Regions from separate parts of the Bacillus sp. AK128 genome, predicted to be linked through region 2. Evidence: a T-box and tRNA genes for the amino acid it is inferred to sense, from the RefSeq annotation. Region 2 holds a T-box; the other holds one or more tRNA genes.

Region 1 (4,431 bases), 2.0 Mb from region 2:
GACAACCAGGATGTTGGCTTAGAAGCAGCCACCATTTAAAGAGTGCGTAATAGCTCACTGGTCGAGTGACTCTGCGCCGAAAATGTACCGGGGCTAAACGTATCACCGAAGCTGTGGAATGTCTAACGACATTGGTAGGAGAGCGTTCTAAGGGCGTTGAAGCTAGACCGTAAGGACTGGTGGAGCGCTTAGAAGTGAGAATGCCGGTATGAGTAGCGAAAGACAAGTGAGAATCTTGTCCACCGAATGCCTAAGGTTTCCTGAGGAAGGCTCGTCCGCTCAGGGTTAGTCAGGACCTAAGCCGAGGCCGAAAGGCGTAGGCGATGGACAACAGGTTGATATTCCTGTACCACCTCCTCACCGTTTGAGCAATGGGGGGACGCAGGAGGATAGAGAATCGCGCGATTGGAAGTGCGCGTCCAAGCAGTTAGGCTGGTAAGTAGGCAAATCCGCTTACCATAAAGGCTGAGCTGTGATGGCGAGGGAAATATAGTACCGAAGTTCTTGATTCCACACTGCCAAGAAAAGCCTCTAGCGAGGTGAGAGGTGCCTGTACCGCAAACCGACACAGGTAGGCGAGGAGAGAATCCTAAGGTGATCGAGAGAACTCTCGTTAAGGAACTCGGCAAAATGACCCCGTAACTTCGGGAGAAGGGGTGCTCTGGTAGGGTGAAAGCCCGAGAGAGCCGCAGTGAAAAGGCCCAAGCGACTGTTTAGCAAAAACACAGGTCTCTGCGAAGCCGCAAGGCGAAGTATAGGGGCTGACACCTGCCCGGTGCTGGAAGGTTAAGAGGAGAGGTTAGCGCAAGCGAAGCTTTGAATTGAAGCCCCAGTAAACGGCGGCCGTAACTATAACGGTCCTAAGGTAGCGAAATTCCTTGTCAGGTAAGTTCTGACCCGCACGAAAGGTGTAACGATTTGGGCACTGTCTCAACGAGAGACTCGGTGAAATTATAGTACCTGTGAAGATGCAGGTTACCCGCGACAGGACGGAAAGACCCCGTGGAGCTTTACTGTAGCCTGATATTGAATTTTGGTACAGCTTGTACAGGATAGGTAGGAGCCTGAGAAGCCGGAGCGCCAGCTTCGGTGGAGGCGTCGGTGGGATACTACCCTGGCTGTATTGAAATTCTAACCCGCAGCTCTGATCGAGCTGGGAGACAGTGTCAGGTGGGCAGTTTGACTGGGGCGGTCGCCTCCTAAAATGTAACGGAGGCGCCCAAAGGTTCCCTCAGAATGGTTGGAAATCATTCGTAGAGTGTAAAGGCACAAGGGAGCTTGACTGCGAGACCTACAAGTCGAGCAGGGACGAAAGTCGGGCTTAGTGATCCGGTGGTTCCGCATGGAAGGGCCATCGCTCAACGGATAAAAGCTACCCCGGGGATAACAGGCTTATCTCCCCCAAGAGTCCACATCGACGGGGAGGTTTGGCACCTCGATGTCGGCTCATCGCATCCTGGGGCTGTAGTCGGTCCCAAGGGTTGGGCTGTTCGCCCATTAAAGCGGTACGCGAGCTGGGTTCAGAACGTCGTGAGACAGTTCGGTCCCTATCCGTCGTGGGCGTAGGAAATTTGAGAGGAGCTGTCCTTAGTACGAGAGGACCGGGATGGACACACCGCTGGTGTACCAGTTGTTCTGCCAAGGGCATCGCTGGGTAGCTATGTGTGGACGGGATAAGTGCTGAAAGCATCTAAGCATGAAGCCCCCCTCAAGATGAGATTTCCCATTCTTTGAAGTAAGACCCCTGAAAGACGATCAGGTTGATAGGTCTGAGGTGGAAGCGTGGCGACACGTGGAGCTGACAGATACTAATAGGTCGAGGACTTAACCATATTTAAACGACATTCTTGCATACGATATTATCTAGTTTTGAGGGAACAATCCCTTATTGGTTTGGTGGTGATGGCGAAGAGGATACACCCGTTCCCATTCCGAACACGGAAGTTAAGCTCTTCAGCGCCGATGGTAGTTGGGGCATTGCCCCTGTGAGAGTAGGACGTCGCCAAGCCAATCTAATTTCAAATAGCTACAGGTAGCATATTGAAATTTTTTTATTTATTCCACCATAGCTCAGCGGTAGAGCACGTCTGAATATGCTTCATCGAATACGCATCAGCGTACCGATTGAGCAACATCTTGGCTTAACACACTGAGATCAGGACGTTCGTGCCATTACAAGCTAAATGCGGAACAAATATTATTGTTATTCCACCATAGCTCAGCGGTAGAGCATTCGGCTGTTAACCGAAGGGTCGTAGGTTCGAATCCTACTGGTGGAGCCATGCTTCCATAGCTCAGTCAGGTAGAGCACTTCCATGGTAAGGAAGAGGTCACCGGTTCGAGCCCGGTTGGAAGCTCCAGACTTTGGTTGAGGCCCATTGGTCAAGCGGTTAAGACACCGCCCTTTCACGGCGGTAACACGGGTTCGAATCCCGTATGGGTCATCACGTTGGGAGATGTAAAAGTTTGTGTCTATAGCACACTTTTACCTCTCTCTTTCCTTTGATGGAGGATTAGCTCAGCTGGGAGAGCACCTGCCTTACAAGCAGGGGGTCGGCGGTTCGATCCCGTCATCCTCCACCATAGATTTTTCACGACAGTGAAAATAAAGATACATATTTATTCCTATTGGGCTATAGCCAAGCGGTAAGGCAACGGACTTTGACTCCGTCATGCGTTGGTTCGAATCCAGCTAGCCCAGCCATTTTTCAAACATATATATGAGCCATTAGCTCAGTCGGTAGAGCACGGTCGAATCATCTTCAGTGATCTATCATCAGCGTACCAATCTGTGATTGGGACGTCTTTAGCTAAGGTAAACCTTAGCTCGAACAAATACCTTTTTTACGAGCCATTAGCTCAGTCGGTAGAGCATCTGACTTTTAATCAGAGGGTCGAAGGTTCGAGTCCTTCATGGCTCATCAGTAAAAGCAAGAATTTATTTCTTGCTTTTTTTGTATTTAAATACCTTTTATAAAAATAGTTTAGCTATAATTATGGAATTTTCCATTCCAAGCTAACGAATATATATACATAATTATGTCGAGTTGAGTCATTCCTATATTTATAGATAAAATATAAGTATAAATAGATTGGAGGAATGAAGATGGAGAGGAAGAGAATTTCAATTGTTGGGGTTCCAATGGATTTAGGTCAAGCCCGTCGCGGAGTTGATATGGGACCAAGCGGAATACGATATGCAGGTGTTGTAGAGCGATTAGAGGAATTAAACTATGACATTGATGACTTAGGAGATATCCAAATTGGTCGACCAGAAAGATTGTCGGTCAAATCTGTTGATAATTTAAGAAATTTAAAAGCAGTGGCTGAGGCAAGTGAAACACTAGGTAATACGGTGGATGAAATTATTGCAAATGATCGTTTTCCACTTGTGTTAGGTGGAGACCATAGTATCTCAATCGGAACCTTAGCAGGTGTTGCGAAGAATTATAAAAATTTAGGTGTCATTTGGTATGACGCTCATGGAGATCTCAATACTGCAGATACCTCACCTTCAGGAAATATTCATGGTATGCCACTAGCTGTAAGTCTCGGTATTGGGCATCCCACTTTAACAAACATAGGTGGTTATATACCAAAAGTTAAACCGGAGAATATCGTAATCATTGGTGCTAGATCATTGGATGATGGTGAGAAGGTACTAATCAAAGAAAAGGGTATCAAGGTTTATACGATGCATGAGATTGACAGAATGGGTATGACAGCTGTTATGGAAGAAACGATAAAGTATCTATCAGAACGTACTGATGGTGTACATTTATCACTAGATTTAGATGGCTTAGACCCTCATGATGCCCCGGGAGTTGGAACTCCAGTAATCGGCGGTATTAGCTATAGAGAGAGTCACTTAGCCATGGAAATGTTAGAGGAATCGAAGCTCATTACATCAGCGGAATTTGTAGAGGTAAATCCAATTCTAGATGACAAAAATAAAACAGCATCTGTTGCCGTTGCCTTGATGGGCTCATTATTCGGGGAAAAATTAAAATAAAAAGTCAGTAAAAAACAGTAAACCAATTAATGGTTACTGTTTTTTATATTTTTAAAGTTCTCATATTTATTTAGAAGTTGATCCAGTGATATGCTTGCCTTAAGTACTTCAGGTGAAGATAGAGCTGATTTTGATGCTAAATCAAACAGTTCCTTTCGGGAATCTTCGATACGTCTACTGATTGCTGTTTCTGTTTCCATGACCCTCAACCCTTTCCTTAATTAATAGTTTCTTTTTCTATTTAACCATTATTTTGAAGTTTTAAACATTTACTCCCTATTTTTTTGATAAAATAAAAAAAGAAAAAAAAACTTGAAACCTTTTTTTATTTATTTCGTATAGAAAAGGGAGCCGCAGTGAGCGCGGGGGTATGAAATGGAGACACTTATAAAAAATAGAATTAAACAGGTAAAAAATGG
Region 2 (4,431 bases):
ACAAAACGATGAAATTATTCACTATTAATGTTACTTACTATAATAGGGTTAAGTGGAGTTTCATTAATTCTTTAAAAATAAGGATGTTCAAGGGAATTAATACAAAAAGATCCACTTATTTTTAAGTACCATATTTACGAGCACAACAAGGGCATTAGATTCACAGAATAGGATTTTATTAGAGGATACAATATTAAGAATATCGACCTTTGAAACCTTTCATACACCTTACATAAACAATGCTGCATATGCCCAATCAGCATTTGAGGCAGATAGTAGGATTTTTTTACGACCAATAGAAGTGAACCGTGCCATAAATAATAGTAGAGCTTAGGCTGGTAGTGCTTAATCTGAAGGTTGTGGCTATATAAAATAGAGTTAAAAATGACCGGGAAAGTGATGTCCGGTCATTTGTTGATATTCTTTTAAATTGGTTAAATGGAATCACCGAAAAATGTCTCCATTCTTGAAAGAACCCTTGTTTCGCCCATTACTTTCATAATATTAAACAAATCAGGTGTATTGGTTCTGTTAGTTAGAGCGACCCTAATTACCATTGCTACATCACCAACATGCCCTTTGTAATTGTTAGGATTGGCTTTATATTGCTTCATATCCTTTGCGAATCCAAGTTCCCCAGCAAGTTCTTTAATATTAAGGAACCAAGCCTCCTTTTCATTATTAAACCGATAAGATTTGCTGAAACCTAGTACAATTTCTTTCGCAACATCAAAATTTACACTTGTAGGTAACTTGTATCCACTCAATACTTTCTTTTCAAACAATTCATCATAAAAGAATGCAATCATTGGCTTCACATCTGACCACTTTGAATAGTCTTTCCTTGGTTTTTCAATGGTTCTTCCTATATTTAGAATGTTTAAAGTGTAATCTTGATTCCTGTCAATTAAACTATAAAGCTCAGAATCAAACTCCTTGGACCAAGTGTATAAATACTCAAGGACTTTTTGACCCGTGAGCCTGGAGATAACATCCTTACTGATGTCATCCAGTTTATTCATATCAAATAAAGCACCACTAGCATTCATTTTCTCAGTATGAATAAAAAACTCTCTAAATGATTGATTAGGATTTGCCATTCTCCATTCTTCAAAGTTGGAATTAATGAGATTCATGAAGTATTCACTGATAGCGATTCCTGGGTATCCTTGTTCTTTGTAGTACTCAGCCGTACCATCAAGATCCTTACGCTTACTAAACTTTCGTTTAGAAGCTCCGATTTGCTTCATGATGGGAGCAATATGACCGAATTCCGGTATTCTAAAACCTAAGGTTTCAAACAATTGAATATGGATCGGCACTGAAGAAAGCCATTCATCGCCCCTAATGACATGGGTTGTACCCATCAGAAAGTCATCTATGGCATGAGCGAAGTGATAGGTTGGTAAACCATCCGTTTTCATAATCACAATATCTTGGTCATTTTCAGGTACCTCAATCGGACCTTTCACCAAATCATGGTACGTTATTCTCCTATCTGATGACCCGGAAGATTTAAGTCTTATAACAAACGGTTTACCATTTAAAATCTCTTCCTTGGCTTGTTCAAAAGTAATATCTCGATGTTTGGCCCATTGACCATAGTATCCTGTTGTTACTTTTATGTCTTGTTGGTTTTCTCTTATCTTTTGTAAATCGTCCGTATCACAGAAGCAGGGATACGCTAATCCATTTCGCACTAGATGCTTAATAAACACCTGATAGATTTGTATTCGTGAGCTTTGTTTATATGGTCCGTAATCCCCCTTATCTTCGCCTGAAAGCTGAGGTCCCTCATCAAAATGAATATCAAAGTATGACAATGAATTAATGATGTTTTCGAGGCTGCCATCTATTTCACGCTTTTTATCTGTGTCTTCGATACGAAGAAAAAATACTCCATTACTTTGGTGGGCTAATCTTTCCGATATTAAAGTTGCGTAAAGTCCGCCAATATTCAATGAACCCGTTGGGCTCGGTGCAAAACGTGTTACCAAAGCCGATGAGGGTAAATCTCTTGGCGGGTATAGTGAATAAATATCAGCAGGTACTTGCCTGACATCCGGAAATAACAGTTCTGCTAGATTCTCATTTGACATAATGGGTTTCTCCTTTAAATACAAAATAAAAAAGCCCTTCATCCTATATAAGGACGAAAGACTTGCTTCCGCGTTACCACCTAAATTGGTTAAAAACCCGCTCATGATACAGCCCTTCATGATCTGGCTGTAAATTTCTTTAACGGGAAATACCCGATAGACCTACTCCAATTTTTCAGTCACTGCTCCAAGGCTTCATTCATTAAGCTCGAATGCCCAATTTCACCAGAATGGGCTCTCTAAGATTCGAGTGATTAATTACTCTTCCTCTTCGTTGCATTTTTACAATATGTTGTATAATTAGAGATACAATAATACATTTTTATCCAATTGTCAATAATACTATTCGGATTAAAATCACAACATTTTGCTAACTACTGTCCTTTGATTGGTAAACCACTCGCTAAAATCGAGAAGTGGTAAGAAGACTACTAATAAAGGTTGAATTATTATTACGCAGTTTGAAAATAATGTACTTAAACAAACGGATTCTATGATCCAAGAAGGATTATCGCTTATTTTAGTTGAAGTTATTAAGCTAAAGGGAAGAATAGTTCAGTGGGTATTATTGTCAAAATCCTCATTAAGTTGTTAGAATAAATAAATAATTGGATAGATAAGGGGAAATGATCACAGGATCTCCTAAAATGATTGAAATGTATAAATAAAAAAAATCATAAATGGAGGATTTTATTTGCGAGGTAAAAAGGCAATCCTATTTGATTTAGATGATACCTTACTTAATAGGGATGGGGCTGTAGAAATACTGTTCTCAATTATCTTAGAAAAGTGTTATGAAAATATTAAACATTCAGTTGCAACCGAAATGTTACATAGATTCAAAGACTATGATAAAGAAGAATACGGCTATAGTGATAAAACAAACGTTTTGGAATCACTTTTTAATTATTTTCCACCCCAATATAGATTGCCACGGGAACACATTCAAGAATTTTGGAATCATTATTTTCCTCAGTGTTTCTCTGTAAACCAAGATGTTTTAAATATCGTCAATTTAATAAAGATGCATGTTAAAGTTGCAATTATCACAAACGGCACAACTCAGAGACAGAATGCTAAAATACATAACACTAATTTAAATAGTTGTTTTGATATCATCATTATTTCTGAAGAAGTGGGATTAAGTAAACCTGACAATCGCATTTTTGAAATGGCATTAAAAAAACTTGATGTCAAACCGGAAGAGGCATTATTCATTGGCGACGATATTGAAAAGGATATTGCGGGTTGTCAAAATGCGAATATTGACGGGATATGGTTCAATCCACATAGAATCAAGAATGATACCAATATAAGACCATATGCCGAAATCGATTCTCTCGATAAATTACTAACTTATTTTACATATTAAGCTTAATCAGATTTTCTTCTTTTTTGCCCAAATAATGATATTAACGTTAGGATTATATGAAGGATTACGTACTATTCAAGCTAGCGGAGCAGTAACATAATAGAACTGATTGAGAATTTAAAATGGCAAAATTATTTTGTTATTGAAAATAGGGGGAGAAAAATGGAATTTTTAATATATGGTGCAATCTATTTAAACCCTATATTTGCTATAGTATTTTGTCTGAATTTAGTAATAATCATTAGGAAAACCTCAGCTAATCCTGAAGCTGAGACTGCAAAACATACATTTTGGATGACTATATCGTTAGCATACATTATTGGAACAATTACAACTGCGATTCTTATGCAATAAAATGGGGAAGTAATTTTTTATGATGAATAGTTAAGAATTTATTCTTACATTACTTTTAGAGTAATTGTTTGTATCATACGCGTTTTCTTCTGTAATTTTAATGTGTGCAAGTTTATAGACGTTAATATAAATATAGATTACTAAGATACCGATAGAAATAAAAATATATGTTATACCTATTTCAGGGATGTATTCCATTCCCAAAATGAAAAAGCTAGATAAAAGTCCACCTAAAGCTCCTACTAACCCAAGAATTGATAAATGTGTTCCTCTACTTTGCTTAGGAATTGCTTTAGCTGTAATCGCTTGTAATGTGGGCAAATAAATTAAACCTCCAACAGATATAAACATCATTCCCAGTAATAAGGATACCGGATGTATAAAATAACTTAAAAAGATATATCCCACTACCAATGATAGTAAACCTATGATTAGACTGCTTCTATCAGAAAGCTTTCTTGTCAGTTTAAGTATTATACCTGCCCCCAAAGTTATTATGATTGTGTCTTCTAGGTTTAAGTATCCAATCATTTGATAACCTGATATATTTAAACCTTCGACAGGATAATTAGAAACGATTCTTATACTTAAATAATTTGGAAATTG

What was found. A T-box is a leader RNA that pairs with one kind of tRNA and senses whether it is charged. The one in region 2 lies ahead of gltX (glutamate--tRNA ligase), so its partner is inferred to be a tRNA-Glu.
Region 1: it encodes a tRNA-Glu, which carries the amino acid that the T-box ahead of gltX (glutamate--tRNA ligase) is inferred to sense. The anticodon was not compared.

What each region holds. Positions count from the first base shown of each region.
Region 1 covers NZ_CP096379.1:4,523,461-4,527,891, reverse strand. Annotated here, with positions in the region: rRNA gene M1D60_RS22640 (23S ribosomal RNA) at 1-1,832, shown strand, start outside; rRNA gene rrf (5S ribosomal RNA) at 1,893-2,008, shown strand; tRNA gene M1D60_RS22630 (tRNA-Asn) at 2,208-2,282, shown strand; tRNA gene M1D60_RS22625 (tRNA-Thr) at 2,284-2,360, shown strand; tRNA gene M1D60_RS22620 (tRNA-Glu) at 2,373-2,444, shown strand; tRNA gene M1D60_RS22615 (tRNA-Val) at 2,508-2,583, shown strand; tRNA gene M1D60_RS22610 (tRNA-Gln) at 2,630-2,704, shown strand; tRNA gene M1D60_RS22605 (tRNA-Lys) at 2,849-2,921, shown strand; gene rocF (arginase) at 3,107-4,012, shown strand; gene M1D60_RS22595 (aspartyl-phosphate phosphatase Spo0E family protein) at 4,039-4,212, opposite strand; gene sigW (RNA polymerase sigma factor SigW) at 4,388-4,431, shown strand, end outside.
Region 2 covers NZ_CP096379.1:1,800,290-1,804,720, forward strand. Annotated here, with positions in the region: gene gltX (glutamate--tRNA ligase) at 435-2,099, opposite strand; T-box leader at 2,146-2,383, opposite strand; gene M1D60_RS08805 (HAD family hydrolase) at 2,812-3,471, shown strand; gene M1D60_RS08810 (hypothetical protein) at 3,634-3,825, shown strand; gene M1D60_RS08815 (MFS transporter) at 3,856-4,431, opposite strand, start outside.